2 regions of the Paraburkholderia sp. RL18-101-BIB-B genome follow, and region 1 is predicted to be linked to the other one. Evidence: riboswitches for the same ligand, from Rfam matches in the RefSeq annotation. Region 1 holds a riboswitch; the other holds the start of a gene.
The links. A riboswitch is a leader RNA that binds a small molecule or an ion and turns the genes downstream of it on or off. The one in region 1 is predicted to bind thiamine pyrophosphate.
Positions count from the first base shown of each region.

Region 1 (7,709 bases):
CAGCAGGAAGGCGAAGAACGGCAACTGGCGGCCGACCATCTTGGCGAGCGAATCGGCCGGCAAATGCGTGACCGCGCCGAGCACGGTGATCGGCACGCCGAGCGCGCCGAACGCGACCGGCGCGGTATTGAAGATCAGCGTGAAGGTGAGCGCTTCGAGCGTGGGAAAGCCGAGCAGAATCAGCAGCGAACTGGTGATGGCGACCGGCGTGCCGAAGCCGGAAATCCCTTCGAGCAGCGCGCCGAACGAAAACCCGATCACCACCAGCACCACGCGCCGGTCGTTTGGCAGGTTGTCGATCATCCACATGCGAAAGGCCGCGAAGCGGCCCGAGCGCTGCGAGATGTTGTAAAGCAGGATCGCGGTGAACACGATCCACATGACCGGCCAGCAGGCGAACACCGCGCCGGCGACCACCGAATCGACCGCGAGTCCCACTGGAAACTGCCAGACAAGGATCGCCACGATCAGGCCGACGATCAACCCCGCAAGCGACGCCTGCCATGCCGGCCGGCGCGCCCAGCCAAGCAGAAGCAGCACGACGATGATCGGTAACGCCGCGACTAGAAACGATGGCAATAGCGAATTGCCGACCGGAGTGAGTAGTTGGTGAAACATCACGTCTCCTTCGTTGTTGTTCGGACTCGACGCGGCACTACGCACTACGGGACGCGTCGATCTGGCATGACGGATGGGCGTCCGCGGCACGTGGAAGCGGCCGGGATCGCTTATTTAAACAGGTACTGCGTGCGGCCTACCAAGCATAGAACCCAGTCGGGCCGCGTCAAGAAGGGAAACTACGGGCGATGCGGATGGGCGCTGGGAGCGCGTCTTGCGCGGGTTGGGCGGCGCGGCACGCACTGCGCGATGCCGTGCAGGCACCGCACGGCCGGAATCCGCCGTGCGAGCGCATCGAGTGAAGATCAGGAACCTGGACTGCGCCGGCGGGCGTCAATGCCAATGGCCGTGACCGCCCCATCCACCGTGGCCGCAACAGTAGCCACCGAAGCCGAAGCCGATCGAGACCGATGGTCCATACCAGCCCGGATAGCCGTAATAAGCGGGATAGACCGGCGGCGGGTAGTAGGCGGGATAAGGCGGCGCCACATAAACGGGCGGGGCGGCGACCGCGTAGGTCGGAGGCGGGCCTTGCTGGCCCGTCTGCGCCTGTTGTTGCTGCTGCTGTTGTTGCAGTTGTTGCGCGCCGGAAGAATCGTCTTGCCCGACCGGCACCGCCTGCTGGGTACCGGCTGCGGGCACCGTGGCGTAGTATGGATAAGCTCCGCCCGGATAGTAACCGTACGGGTAATAGCAACCGGACAAGGTGAGTACACAGACCGCGCCACCCAGCGCCATGCCTGTTTGCGAAAGACGCGGGAGAGACCTGGAAAAGCGCAGCGGCAACCGCTGGCCGATCGCGCACACCGTATTGATGAGGCGGGACTTCATGACGCGCTCCTGGTTGAATCGAACGCCGCCATTAGGGGCGTCACGGCACCAGCTTACGCCGTCGCCGCGCCCAGAGGATTGCAAAACCGTAACGGCTTATTTCACCTCGTTGCAGCGCGCTTCGCGATCCGAAGCGAGGGCGCGTCACTAGTGTTATCCGAGAGCGGCTGCGCGAGCAATTCGTGCGCCGGGCGTCGCACAACTCACGCTTGCCTCATACATAAACATAGCGCGATGACCCGCCGTACCCCTTACTTGCCCACCTCGTGTCCGATGACCCCGCCCGCCGCCGCGCCACCAATCGTCGACAGCGCATTGCCGCCGATCGCCGCGCCTGCCGCGCCACCCAAGCCCGCGCCGATTGCCGTATCGCGCCCCTGACGGCTCATGCCTTCGCATGCGGAAAGGCTCACCACGACTGCCACGATGGCCGCAAACGTACCGATTTGACGTATCGATTTCATGATGTCGACTCCAGTAGTTATGGTTGGAAGTACACCCGTCCTTGCATTTGATGTTATCGCCGCCTCCCGTATCCGGATGTATGCGCTTGTCAGCGAACCGACGGTTTCGTAATCAAATGTTTCCCGTCGTCCAGCACGCGGCGTGCCCGGACGACATAAACGCAAAAGCCCGCCAGTGGCGGACTTCGATGCTGCGACGCAGTGGTCTGGCGGATCGAGTGGCGTAACAACGACGCTCGATCCGCGCCCCGAACCTTACTGCCGCTGATAAATCTCAGCGCCTTTCTTCATGAACTCGATCGACTTCACTTCCATGCCTTTCTTCAGCGCTTCGTCGTCGGTGACGCCTTGTTGCGCGGCGAACTCGCGCACGTCCTGGGTGATCTTCATCGAGCAGAAGTGCGGGCCGCACATCGAGCAGAAATGCGCGACCTTGGCTGAGTCCTTCGGCAGCGTTTCGTCGTGGAATTCGCGCGCCTTGTCCGGGTCGAGACCGAGGTTGAACTGGTCTTCCCAACGGAATTCGAAGCGCGCCTTGGAGAGCGCGTTGTCACGCACCTGCGCGCCCGGATGGCCCTTCGCCAGATCGGCGGCGTGCGCGGCGAGCTTGTAGGTGATGATGCCGGTCTTGACGTCGTCCTTGTTCGGCAGCCCAAGGTGTTCCTTCGGCGTGACGTAACAGAGCATGGCCGTGCCGAACCAGCCGATCATCGCCGCGCCGATGCCCGACGTGATGTGGTCGTAGCCCGGCGCGATGTCGGTCGTCAACGGTCCGAGCGTGTAGAACGGCGCTTCGTCGCACCATTCCAGCTGCAGGTCCATGTTCTCCTTGATGAGCTGCATCGGCACGTGGCCGGGGCCTTCGATCATGGTCTGCACATCGTGCTTCCAAGCGATCTGCGTGAGTTCGCCGAGCGTCTTCAATTCGCCGAGCTGCGCTTCGTCGTTGGCGTCGTAGATCGAGCCGGGACGCAGGCCGTCGCCGAGCGAGAAGGCCACGTCATAGGCCTTCATGATTTCGCAGATGTCTTCGAAATGCTCGTACAGGAAGCTTTCCTTGTGGTGAGCGAGGCACCACTTCGCCATGATCGAGCCGCCGCGCGAGACGATGCCCGTCATGCGCTTGGCCGTGAGCGGCACGTATTGCAGACGCACGCCCGCGTGAATCGTGAAGTAATCGACGCCTTGCTCGGCCTGTTCGATCAGCGTGTCGCGGAAGATTTCCCACGTCAGGTCTTCGGCCTTGCCGTTGACCTTTTCGAGCGCCTGATAGATCGGCACCGTGCCGATCGGCACCGGCGAATTGCGGATGATCCACTCGCGCGTTTCGTGGATGTGCTTGCCGGTCGACAGATCCATCACTGTGTCGCCGCCCCAGCGGATCGCCCATGTCATCTTGTCGACTTCCTCGCCGATCGAGGACGTCACCGCCGAGTTGCCGATGTTGGCATTCACCTTCACGAGGAAGTTGCGGCCGATGATCATCGGCTCGCTTTCCGGGTGATTGATGTTGTTCGGGATGATCGCGCGGCCGCGCGCCACTTCCTCGCGCACGAACTCCGGCGTGATCGCCGTGAGGCCGTTCGGACCGAACGCGCTTGCGCCGAATGCCTGGCCCGGATGTTGGCGGCCCATCATCGCCGCGAGCTTTTCGCCGTTCGGGCCGCTCGTCTTGAGGCTCTCCAGATACTCGGCGCGGCGCTGGTTCTCGCGAATCGCGATGTATTCCATTTCCGGCGTGATGACGCCTTGACGCGCGTAGTGCATCTGCGAGACGTTCTTGCCGGCGATCGCGCGGCGCGGCGTACGGTGCAGGCCTTGGAAGCGCAGATCGGCGGTGGCCGTGTCGGCGGCGCGTTCGCGGCTGAAGTCGCTCGACAGACCCGTCAGCGCTTCGGTGTCGCCGCGTTCTTCGATCCAGGCCTGGCGCAGTGCGGGCAGACCGGCCCGAATGTCGATTTTGGCTTCCGGATCCGAGTAGGGGCCCGACGTATCGTAGACATAGACGGGCGGATTCTTTTCGCCGCCGAAGCTGTCGGGCGTGTCGGCTTGCGAGATCTCGCGCATCGGCACGCGGATATCGGCGCGCGAGCCAGTCACGTAGACCTTGCGGGAATTCGGCAGCGGCGCGACAGCGGCTTCATCGACGTGGGCGTCGGCGGAAAGGAACTTCGGATTGGCGTTCATCTGTATCTCCTATGCAAAGCTATGTGGGGCCGCTAAGCAGGAGACGAGACGGAAGTAGTCGGAATTCGCGAGAGATGAGGCGATAGAGCTAGGGTGCGAAATCCGTACGCTTCCCTGCGCTGGCATTATCCAGATCAGGTTCAAAGGGTATTTCTCACCCACGCAGCACGGACCTCCAACCTCCGTGCGACGCAGGACCCCCGCGTTAGCAGCGCACACGATACACCGGCCGCCCGCTGCTTGGCAACCCATCTTGAAAAGTCGGATGATGGATATAACAGCGGGCCGCCACGCACTTTTCTTGAATTGACGGGGCAGCCGGAGCTATTGCGGCAAAAATTTTGCGTTGCGCGCGAGCGTTGCTTACAGCGTGAAATCGTCGGCGGCTTCGGGTTGAAACAGGATCTTTTCCAGCTTCAGCACTTTCTCTGTGCCGCTTGGCGGCGTGAAGCGGATGCGCTCGCCGCGTTTGGCGCCGAGCAAGGCGAGGCCGGCGGGCGAGAACACATTCAGGCGGCCGTGCGAGAAGTCCGCATTGGGCGGATAAACCACGGTCCAGGTCATGTGCTCGCCGCTGGTTTCGTCGACCAGCGTGGCTTGCGAATTCATCGTGACGACGTTGGCCGGTATCTCGCGCGACTCGACGATCACGGCGCGTTCCAGCACGTCGTCGAGCATGTCTTGCAAACGCGTGTCCGCGCCGGGCGCGGCGGCGTGTTTCTCGAGACGGGCGACGTCGAGTTCGGTGAGGTAACAGGTTTTGGTCTTTTTCACGAGGGGTACTCCAATTCGATCTGCATTTGAGGGGACAGCGTGCGGATGAGATCGGCCCGGAGCCCGACAACGCGGCCCAGGCAATGGAGCGAGCAGCGTTAGATCGGGCGCCGGGCGGCGTGGAGCGGGAGCGTTCGGGACGGCTCACCGGCGCGACGCGGCATGAGTTCCGCGCGCGCGCAACCGGTTGCGCGACGGGGGCGCAAGCGGGAGAAGGCACGGGAAGTCGGAAAGCGCATCGAGGTAGCCGGCAGGTAGCGAAAGAGAGTGAAGAGGGCGCCGCCATCAATCTGAATGGGCGCGATCGAAAGCTCAATGTTAGCACGGGGTCGTGCGTCCCTCGACTCGGTCGAGTTTCAAGAAAAAAGTTGGAAACGGACTGTCATAACCGGCCGTGCGATTCGACAAACGTGCAGATCCTGATCGGAGCACGTCATGCAAACCGCCGCACCCCGCCGAGACTGTCGGCGCTTCACCCGAATCATCGCGCTCGCTCTCGCGCTGACCATGCTCGCGGCCAGCGGCCTCGCGACCGCGGCCGGCGCCATCTGCAGCGCGCATAGCCCGGCGCATCGCGTGGCGCTGGTCGAGCTGTACAGCAGCGAAGGCTGCAACAGCTGCCCACCCGCCGATAACTGGCTGAGCCAATGGAAGAACAGCGGCGCGGCGCAAAGCGTGGTGCCGTTGGCGCTGCATGTGGACTATTGGAACAGCCTCGGCTGGACTGACCGCTTCTCGCAACATCGCTTTACTGAACGTCAGCAAACGCTCACCGATCTTGCCGGCGGCCACACCATCTACACGCCGGAAATCTTTGTCTCCGGACGCGAATTGCGCAGCTGGTCGCAACGCGACAGTTTTCAGAGCCGCGTCGGCAAGGTCGTCGCCGAGCCGGCGCAAGCGAATGTCGCGCTGGAGCTCAAAGGGCAGGCGCCGGGCGCGTTCAATGTCGCGGCGCAATTCACCAGCAAGGCAGCGGACACAGCGGGTCAACTGGACGCCTACCTCGCCGTTTATGAAAACTCGCTGAGCTCGCAAGTGGGCGCCGGCGAAAACAGCGGCGCCACCTTGCATCACGAACGAGTCGTGCGGCAATGGATCGGCCCGGTGCCGCTGGTCGCGGGCAGCGCGCAGATCCGCCGCGATATCCGCATCCAGGACACCGCCGCGGATGCCAACGTCAACGCGCCCGCCGACCGGTTCGGTGTGGTCGCCTTCGTCGAAAACGCGGCGACCGGCGAGGTCCTGCAGGCGGCCGAACTGGCCGCGTGCCCTTGATCGCCGCCTCTGCGCACACAGGAGATTCTCATGGCAACTCATCATGCTCTTCGCGACAGCGCGCCACCGGCCAAGCCGGAAAGCAGTGCGATCCATCCGCTGTGGGTGCGTCTCACGCATTGGCTCAACGCGCTCGCGGCCATCGTAATGATGCTCTCGGGCTGGCGCATCTACGACGCCTCGCCGATCTTCCCCGCGTTCCGTTTTCCTACCGACATCACGCTCGGTGGCTGGCTCGGCGGCGCGCTGCAATGGCATTTCGCGGCGATGTGGCTGCTGGTCTTCAACGGCTTGCTGTATCTCGCGTTGAACCTCGCAAGCGGGCGCTTCGTGCGCAAGTTCCTGCCGGTGTCGCCGCGCGCCGTGCTGCACGATTTCATCGCCGCGTTGACCGGCAAGCTGTCGCACGCCGACCTACGCGTCTATAACGCCGTGCAGAGATTCGCCTACCTGTTCGTGGTCTGCGATCTGATCGTGCTGGTGCTCTCGGGTCTCGCGATCTGGAAGTCGGTGCAGTTTCCGCTGCTGCGTGAACTGATGGGCGGCTACGACAACGCGCGCATCGTCCATTTCTGCGCGATGTCGCTGATGGCCGCGTTTATCGCCGTGCATCTGGTGATGGTGGCGCTCGTGCCGCGCTCGCTGCTCGCCATGTTGCGCGGACGCTGAGCCATCTATCCGCGTAAGCAAACGTTACGGATATCGAATCATGAACAAACCCGCTCGAAACCCCACTCGCTCCATGGGCCAGAAACTCGACCGCGAATCGATCCTGATCGACGCCCGCCGCGAACTCGCGATGCCGTCGCGGCGCCTGTTCGGCAAACGGCTTTTGACGCTCGGCGGCCTGTCGATGCTGACCGGCTGCTCGCTCACCGACGACGACTCGGTCAACAAGTTTCTCACCGCCGTCTCACGCCTGAATGACCGCGCGCAGGCCGCACTGTTCGATCCGAAGCAACTCGCGCCGACCTACACCGAAGCGCAGATCACGCGGCCGTTTCCGTTCAACGCGTTCTACGGCATCGACGACGTGCCCGAGGTGAACGGCGCCGACTACCGGCTGAAGATCAGCGGACTCGTGACCGGTCAGCGTGTCTGGTCCTTGCCCGAGCTGTACGCGCTGCCGCACGCCGAGCAGATCACGCGGCATATTTGCGTGGAAGGGTGGAGCGCGATCGGCCGCTGGGGCGGCACGCCGTTCAGCGACTTTCTGCGGCGCATCGGCGCGGACACCAGCGCGAAGTACGTCGGCTTCAAATGCGCCGACGACTACTACGAAAGCATCGACATGCCGACCGCCCTGCATCCGCAGACGCTGCTCACGTTTTCGTACGACGGTGAGCGTCTGCCCGCGAAATACGGCTTCCCGATGAAGCTGCGCATGCCGACCAAGCTCGGCTACAAGAATCCGAAGCACATCGTCGAGATGTTCGTCACTAATACGTACCCTGGCGGCTATTGGGTCGACCAGGGCTACAACTGGTTCGGAGGCTCCTGACGCGCGCGGGTCGGCGCCGCTGAAACGGCTGCGCGACCCCAGGCGGCAGAAGCTTC
Region 1 is NZ_JARESV010000007.1:245,478-253,186, reverse strand. It holds gene P0D73_RS14325 (L-lactate permease) at 1-618, opposite strand, end outside; gene P0D73_RS14320 (hypothetical protein) at 952-1,449, opposite strand; gene P0D73_RS14315 (YMGG-like glycine zipper-containing protein) at 1,701-1,913, opposite strand; gene thiC (phosphomethylpyrimidine synthase ThiC) at 2,169-4,100, opposite strand; TPP riboswitch at 4,194-4,312, opposite strand; gene P0D73_RS14305 (GreA/GreB family elongation factor) at 4,464-4,874, opposite strand; gene P0D73_RS14300 (DUF1223 domain-containing protein) at 5,310-6,152, shown strand; gene P0D73_RS14295 (cytochrome b/b6 domain-containing protein) at 6,183-6,821, shown strand; gene P0D73_RS14290 (molybdopterin-dependent oxidoreductase) at 6,862-7,653, shown strand.

Region 2 (7,709 bases), on a different contig from region 1:
CGCCGTCGGCAGCACCGGATAAAGGCCGAGCCGGTCCGGGCAGCGCGCGAACGCCTGGGCCGGCGCGTCGGGCAAGCCGGCGAGACGCGGGAAATGGCTGAGATCGGCGGGAAAGGCGTCGTCGGCGCGGGTTTCATCGCCGTCGCGCCAGGCCAGCGCGAGCACCAGCGCGTCATGCGGGTCGAAGCCGCAGTCGAGGAAAGCCGCCAGCGCGGCAATCCAGTCTTCCGCCAGATGGCCTTCGAGGCGGTATTTTTCGCCGCCAAGATGCAGCGTCGCTTTGTCTTCAGCGGCTTCGATCACGCCGGCGCCCCGCACCAGCCAGCGCGCCACCTGCTCGCCATGCTGCTGCGCGTCGGCGATGACGATCAGATCGCCGCCGTTCGGTTCGTCCGGCGCGGTCAGGCAGATGCGCCACGGCGCATGCGTCGGCGGCCAGTCGCCCAGCCGGGCGCGGATGCGCTCGGTGGCTTCGGTGAGTTCGTCGGCGGGCGGCCAGAACAGGTCGCGGTCTTTCAATGTCAACGTCTGTGTCATGCGGCGCTCCCGTCTTGATGCCAGAACGGCATGCCGACCACCGGCGTGCTCGCGTGCGCGCTTTCGCGCTCGGCCATCGGCCCCGCCAGAAAAGCCTGGCGGCCCGCTTCGACGCCCAGCGCGAAGGCGCGCGCCATCGCGTCGGGATGCGTCGCCTGCGAAACCGCCGTGTTCAGCAACACGCCGTCGAAACCCCATTCCATGACCTGCGCCGCATGCGACGGTACGCCGAGGCCAGCGTCGACGATCAGCGGCACGTCCGGCAGCCGTTCGCGCAATACGCGCAGGCCGTACGGATTGATCACGCCCTTGCCGGTGCCGATCGGCGCGCCCCACGGCATCAGCGCCTCACAACCGGCGTCCAGCAGACGACGGCCGATCACCAGGTCTTCGGTGCAATACGGCAGCACCTTGAAGCCGTCCTTGACCAGTTGCGCGGCCGCTTCGATCAGGCCGACCGGGTCGGGCTGCAGCGTGTAGTCGTCGCCGATCAGTTCGAGCTTGATCCACTCGGTCTCGAAAATTTCGCGCGCCATGTGCGCGGTCGTCACCGCCTCGCCGACCGTCAGGCAGCCGGCCGTGTTCGGCAGGAGCGGCACGCCGTGGCGCTTGAGCAGGTCGAAGAAGCCGGCTTCGGCGCCGCCTTCGTTCATCTGCCGGCGCAACGCGACGGTCACCATGCCGGGCCGCGCCGCGTCGATCGAATCGGACAGCGATTGCAGCGACGGATAGCGCGAAGTGCCGAGCAGCACGCGGCTCGCGAAGGTCTGGCCGTAGAGCGTGAGCGCATCGGCGGTTTGGGGGGAAGTCATTTGCATAATCCTGTTTGTCTCCGGCAATCGGCGTTCCGGCAATGCGTGGCGGGCGCTCAGCCGCCGGCCACGGGTTGCACGACATCGAGCTTGTCGCCCGTGCGCAGCGCGCGCGCCGCATGCTGGGTGCGCGCCACGAAGTCGCCGTTCAGCGCGACCGCGAACGGCGGACGCGCGCCGAACGCGGTGAGCGCGTCGGCGACAGTCGCGCCTTCGGGCAGCGACAACGGCTTCTGATTGATATGAATGTCCATGGCGTTCGAATACGTTTCAGTCGATGGCGAAAGCGGCGTGGCGTGGAGCGCTCGTTTGGGTAAAGACCAGTCGCGCAACGCTCATGCCGGCTCCCGCGCGGAGTCCAGTTGAAAAAGCTCGCTCCAGCGCGCATCGCGCTGCCAGTCGGCGAAGGCATCGGCGTCGCCGATGCGGCCGTCGAGCAGCGCCGCGGCGAAGCGCACGGCTTCGTCGGCGACTTCGGGCACGATCATGTAGCCGTGCCGGTACAGGCCGTTCACGCGCAGTGTCTGCGCACCGTCCCACAGCAAGGCCGGACGGTGGTCCGGCAAAGTTGGGCGGCACTGCGAATTCAGTTCGAGAATGCGTGCCTCGCCGAAGCCGGGATGCACGGAAAACGCCGCGCTCAACAGTTCGAGCGCGGAACGCACGCTGACCGGCGACATGTCCTCGCCTTCCACTTCGGTCGCGCCGATCACGTAGAGGTCGTCCTGCTTCGGCGCGATGTAGAGCGGGTAGCGTGGATGCAGCAGCCGCACCGGCCGCGTCAGTTTGATACCGGGCGCATGCACGCGCGCCACTTCGCCGCGAATGCCGCGCAGCGTGGGCAGCACGGGCTTCGCGCCGAGGCCGCGGCAGTCGATCGTGATGCGGGCGGGAGGCAGCGCGCGATCGTCGACGGGCGTATTCCAGTGCGTGTCGACACCACGTTGCGCGAGGCCCGCGGCCAGTGCGCTCAGCACCTGACGGTTATCCAGTTGCCCTTCACGCGGCAACAGCCAGCCCTGATTGAAGCGTCCCGCCAAAGCAGGCTCGGCGGCGCCGAGCTGCGCGCCCGCGAGCGTGACGAAGCCGCCGTCCAGCAACTCAGCCGGGGCATTCGAGCGCACCCGGCGCTCGAACAGCGGTGCTTCGGTACGGTCGGCGTGATGCCAGACGACCAGCGTGCCATTGCGTTGAAAGAACACCGGCTCAGGAAGTTCGGCCAGCACTTGCGGCCAGGTTTCGAGCGAACTCGCGCCTAGGCGCGTGATCAGCAACTCGGCGCTGGCGGCTTCCGCGAGCGGCGCCAGCATGGCCGCGGCGACCCACGCGGCCGATTGCGTACCAGCGGCGTCGCCGCGCTCATAGAGCGCCACGCGATGCCCCTGCCCGGCGAGACGCCACGCCACCAGCCGCCCGCACAGGCCGCCGCCAAGCACCGCGAAATCGGGTTGCGCAGAACGCGTCATCGCGCACACTCCGTTTCAGGACGGCAAGCAAAGCTGAAGCGCGGCGCGCCGACGGCGGCGTGACGAAGAGCAAAACACATATCTGAAGAATAGGCGGTCATCGAGTCCTTTCCGTACGGCAAAAAAACGCACGTACCCAGGACGAAACCGGCGGGTGAGGCCGGCCGGGCAATGCGCGTTCCAATGACGGACGCTGCCCGGCGGGGAATGGAAGACTGGCTGCTTCCGGAAACTTCCCGCGCCGGTATTACCCGGATCGGGTGCAAAGGGTGTCTCTCAGCCTCGCCGCTGCGCCATGAAAACCATGCCGCCTGTGCGCGAAGCACCCCTGTTTCGTCGAAGGTCATTAGACCATAAAAGGCGCGGCGCCCGCAAACCAGCGGCTGGCCGCCTCGCGCGCGATTTGATCCGGCACCATCTTTCACGTTATCAATACGGCCGAAGGCGGCGCTCTGGCACAATGCCAGCACAGGATGCCGCACGAACGCGGCGCGGGCGGCACGCCGTCCCGCCATGTTCGCAGCGGCACCGGCGCGGGGCCTCGCGGCGCAAATTAATTTTCGCTTAAGGGCTTCACGCCAGAATCTGACGCTCACCCAGGCGTGCGTTCGTCGAGCACGACGCCCGGGCATGTACCGCAAACCCGCCGCAGGGCAGCCCGCAGACGGGCCTGCCCCGATGGGTCAGCCCCGAATGGGCCAGCACTACTTCAGGATGCTCATGACACCGAATACCTCTGCCACCCCCGTGCTGCCGCCGGACGAAAAAGTCTCCGCCTGGAGCCTGATCAAACCCTACTGGGTTTCCGAAGAACGAAAAACGGCATGGGGCCTGCTCATCGCGATCATCGTGATGAATCTGCTCGTGGTGTGGATCAACGTGCGCCTGAACCGCTGGAGCGCCGACTTCTACAACGCGCTGCAAACCAAGAACGTGCACGACTTCCCGCATCTGCTGATGGTGTTCTCGGGGCTCGCGTTCGGTTTCATCATACTTGCGGTGTACGGCCGCTACCTGCGCCAGATGCTCGGCTTCCGCTGGCGCCAGTGGCTGACCACGCGCTATCTGAACGAGTGGCTGAAGGACAGCGCGTTCTACCGGATCGAACGCGACCGCCTCGCCGACAACCCGGACCAGCGGATCAGCGACGACCTGCAGTCATTCGCCACCAGCACGCTCTCGCTGACGCTCGACCTGCTGTCCACCGTCGTCACGCTGGTGTCGTTCATCACGATCCTGTGGTCACTCGCCGGCGCTCTGACCATTTCGCTCGGCGGCATGCCGATCGAGATTCCCGGCTACATGGTGTGGGCCGCGGCGCTTTACGCCGTGGTCGGTTCGCTGATCATCCAGAAGGTCGGCCATCCGCTCGTGCCGATCAACTACCAGGCGCAGAAAGTCGAGGCGGATTTCCGTTTCGGCCTGATCCGTCTGCGTGAAAACGCCGAACAGATCGCCTTCTACAACGGCATGGACACCGAGAAGACGAACGCGCACTCGCTGTTCGGCCGCATCCGCGACAACTGGTGGCAGGTGATGAAGTACACCAAGCGGCTCACGTTCGTGCTGAGCTTCTATGGCCAGATCGCGATCATCTTCCCGCTGGTGGTCGCCGCGCCGCGCTACTTCGCCGGCGCCTTCACGTTCGGCGTGCTGATGCAGATCTCCAGCGCATTCGGCACCGTCAGCGATTCGTTCTCGTGGTTCATCAACAGTTACGGCACGTTGGTCGAATGGCGCGCCACGGTGAACCGGTTGCGTGAATTCAAGCGCGTCGTGCACGCGCCGCGTCTGAAGGAATCGGTCTCGCCGGCTACCGCGCATGGCGGCATCAATCTGCATTTCGTCGACGAGGACAAGCTCTCCACCGACGGCCTCAAGCTCGCCCTGCCCAACGGCAACCCGTTGTCGCGCATTCGCGATGTCGCGATTCAGCCGGGCTCGCGCTGGCTGGTGCGCGGCCCGTCGGGCTCGGGCAAGAGCACGCTGATGCGCGCCCTCGCCGGCTTGTGGCCGTTCGGCGACGGCTCGATCGACGCCCCGGTCAACGCGCGCATGATGTTCATCCCGCAGGTGAGCTACATGCCGATCGGCACGCTCAAAGCGGCGCTCGCCTATCCGTCCGCCGTCGACACCTACACGGACGACGAATGCCGCGAGGCGCTCGTCGTGTGCCATCTGTCGGAATACGCGGACCGTCTGCAGGAGTCGGGACACTGGACCCGCATTCTCTCGCCGGGCGAGCAACAGCGCCTCGCCGCCGCGCGCGTGCTGCTGCACAAGCCGGACTATCTGTTCCTCGACGAAGCGACCAGCGCGCTCGACGCGGAAAACGAAGCGCGTCTGTATCGCCTGTTCACGGAGCGGCTGCCGAAGGCGGCGATTGTCAGCGTTGCGCATCGCGAGTCGCTGGCTGCATTCCATGACGAGACGCTCGAAGTCGAGCGCTCGGGCGAAGCGGTCGCGGCATGACCACCATGAGCCGCGTGAGTGACCTGAACGACGCCGGCAGCGCCGGATTCGAACGCGTCGTGCTGATCACCGGCGCGGGCTCCGGCATCGGCGCCGCTCTCGCCCGGCGCATCGCCGCGCCACGCTCGGCCTTGATGTTGCACGCACGCGGCGCCGATCATGACGCGCGTGAACGGCTCGCGCAAGTCGCCGTCGATTGCAGCGCGAACGGCGCGCGCTGCGCGACGGTGTTCGGCGACCTCGCCGAACGCGGGGCCGCGGAACATGTGGTCCACCAAACGCTGGCGAGCTTCGGCGCACTCGATCAACTCGTCGCCAACGCGGGACACGCGCAGCGCCAAACGCTGAATGCGCTCGATCCCGACGCGCTCGGCGCAGCCTTTGCGGCGATGCCCGCCGCCTTCGCGGCGCTCGTCAAACGCGCGACACCCGCACTGGAAACCTCGAAGCGCGGCCGCGTGATCGCACTCAGTTCGTTCGTTGCGCACCGCTATCGCGCGGACGCGCCGTTTGCCGCGACCGCCGCCGCGAAAGCAGCGCTCGAGTCGCTGGCGAAAACCGCAGCCGCCGAACTGGCACCGCACGGCGTGACGGTCAATTGCGTGGCGCCCGGCTATACCCGTAAAGATCGCGGGCCGAGTGCCGATAATGCATCGGTGTGGACTCGGGCTGCCGAAGCGACGCCGCTCGGGCATGTCGCCGAACCGGCGGATGTCGCCGCGTTGATCGCGTTCCTGCTCTCTGACGAAGCGCGTCATATCACCGGCCAGGTGATTCATGTAGACGGTGGTCTCACGCTCGGGTGAGTGACGGGCGAACCGCGCCACGCCGACCGTAGGAGCCACACGCGCGGCCACTCAGCCGCAACGCTCGCTCACGCCGCACCGCCTGACCGCTTCACCCAGCCACGCCAGATCGCAGCGGCCGCCGCCGCATCCCTTCGCGATCCCAGGCAATACCCCGCAACATCCCGAAACACGCGAGAAGAGTTCGAAAGCATTTGCGAAGCGGGCAAGCTGTTCCGCGCTTTGGAAATGCCCCCCAGCGGCGACGATAGTCGTGCGGGCCGTACCACGTCCTGCCCCACGTCATTCATCGCTACTGGATTCTCCGCCCATGTCATTCGATCGCCGCTCCCATCCTTTGACCCAGCGTCTCGCGCTGGCTCTCGGCGCCGCGCTGCTCGTCACGAGCGCCGCGCACGCAGCCCAGGCGACTCAGGCAAATCTGGCCAACGAGCCGGCCGACGTTTGCCCCGCGCTCAAGCACATCGTCGACGCGGCCGATTTCCGGCAGTTGCAAACCCAAGCCGCCGCGCAACTGCCGGGCACGTCGAGCGCCGACGACTGCCACGCCAACACGCACGCCTACGATTGCCACTGGCGCGTGCACTGGCAAGCCGACGGCGTCGTCACCGATCCGCTCGAAGAGTTCGGCGCCGATGTCGCTGCCTGCTTCCCGAACGTCGTGCACGACGTCAACACACCGACGCGCCAGCATTTCATCGTCACCACTGCCGAGCGGCGCGTCAGCGTCACGGCAAGCGTGCAAGGTCAAAACGAACTGCGCCTGCGCGTCACGCGCTGACGCTCGATCCAGAGCGCAGCTATCCGCGGTGATTCGCTGTGATTCACCGCATCCACTGACCGCCACCAGGCACCGCATCATGACCTTCATGCCGAGCATGCGCGCTTATGCTTTCACGCGAGCCTCTCGCGCCGCGTGGGTCACGTTGCGGCGTCCCTGCGCGTGGCTCGCCGTTTCCGCCACACTGGCGGTCGGTCTGAACGGCTGCGCCTGGACGCTGATCCAGGCCGCCGATGCCACCGGCTCCGTGATTCAGGCGGGCTACGCGATCGCAGCGAACTATTCGTCGCCGACCTTCGTCAACGGCCGGCCGGCCGAGGTGAGTAACGTCTGCATCGAAGTGAATCAGAACGTGTCGGTCGGCGATTTCGTGCCGGCGCTGCAACTCGCACTCGACCGGCGCGGGATTCGTTCGGACGTCTACAATCCGGGCACCTCGCCCGCCGGGTGTGAGGCGCGCCTCGTCTACAACGCCGCGATCGACTACGGTCGCCGCTCGTTCAGCGACGAAACGATCCAGTATCTGTCGATCATCGACCTGACGCTGATTCAGAACGGCCGCATTCTCGTCACGGCCCGTTATCAGACCGGCGGCCTGAACACCGATCGCTTTTCCTCGGCGTCGACCAAGCTCAACGGCCTGATCGAGCGAATGGTGGTCGATCGAACCGACTTCGCGCGGCAGCCGCTGCAGACCATTCAGACCTCCCAGGCGAACTAGGCACGCGGGCTCTTGCTTTCTCTTACACGGGAAAGGATTCGAAAGCGTTACGCGCTTTGCTCCGCCCGCGCCGTTCTCTAAGATGACCTGAATGAACCAATCCATTCTGGTCGT
Region 2 is NZ_JARESV010000017.1:82,142-89,850, forward strand. It holds gene thiE (thiamine phosphate synthase) at 1-537, opposite strand, end outside; gene P0D73_RS23655 (thiazole synthase) at 534-1,349, opposite strand; gene thiS (sulfur carrier protein ThiS) at 1,406-1,603, opposite strand; gene P0D73_RS23665 (FAD-dependent oxidoreductase) at 1,685-2,815, opposite strand; TPP riboswitch at 3,032-3,155, opposite strand; gene P0D73_RS23670 (ABC transporter ATP-binding protein/permease) at 3,536-5,287, shown strand; gene P0D73_RS23675 (SDR family NAD(P)-dependent oxidoreductase) at 5,284-6,093, shown strand; gene P0D73_RS23680 (hypothetical protein) at 6,404-6,874, shown strand; gene P0D73_RS23685 (hypothetical protein) at 6,954-7,595, shown strand; gene P0D73_RS23690 (response regulator) at 7,687-7,709, shown strand, end outside.
Region 2: another riboswitch for thiamine pyrophosphate. It lies ahead of P0D73_RS23665 (FAD-dependent oxidoreductase); the one in region 1 lies ahead of thiC (phosphomethylpyrimidine synthase ThiC).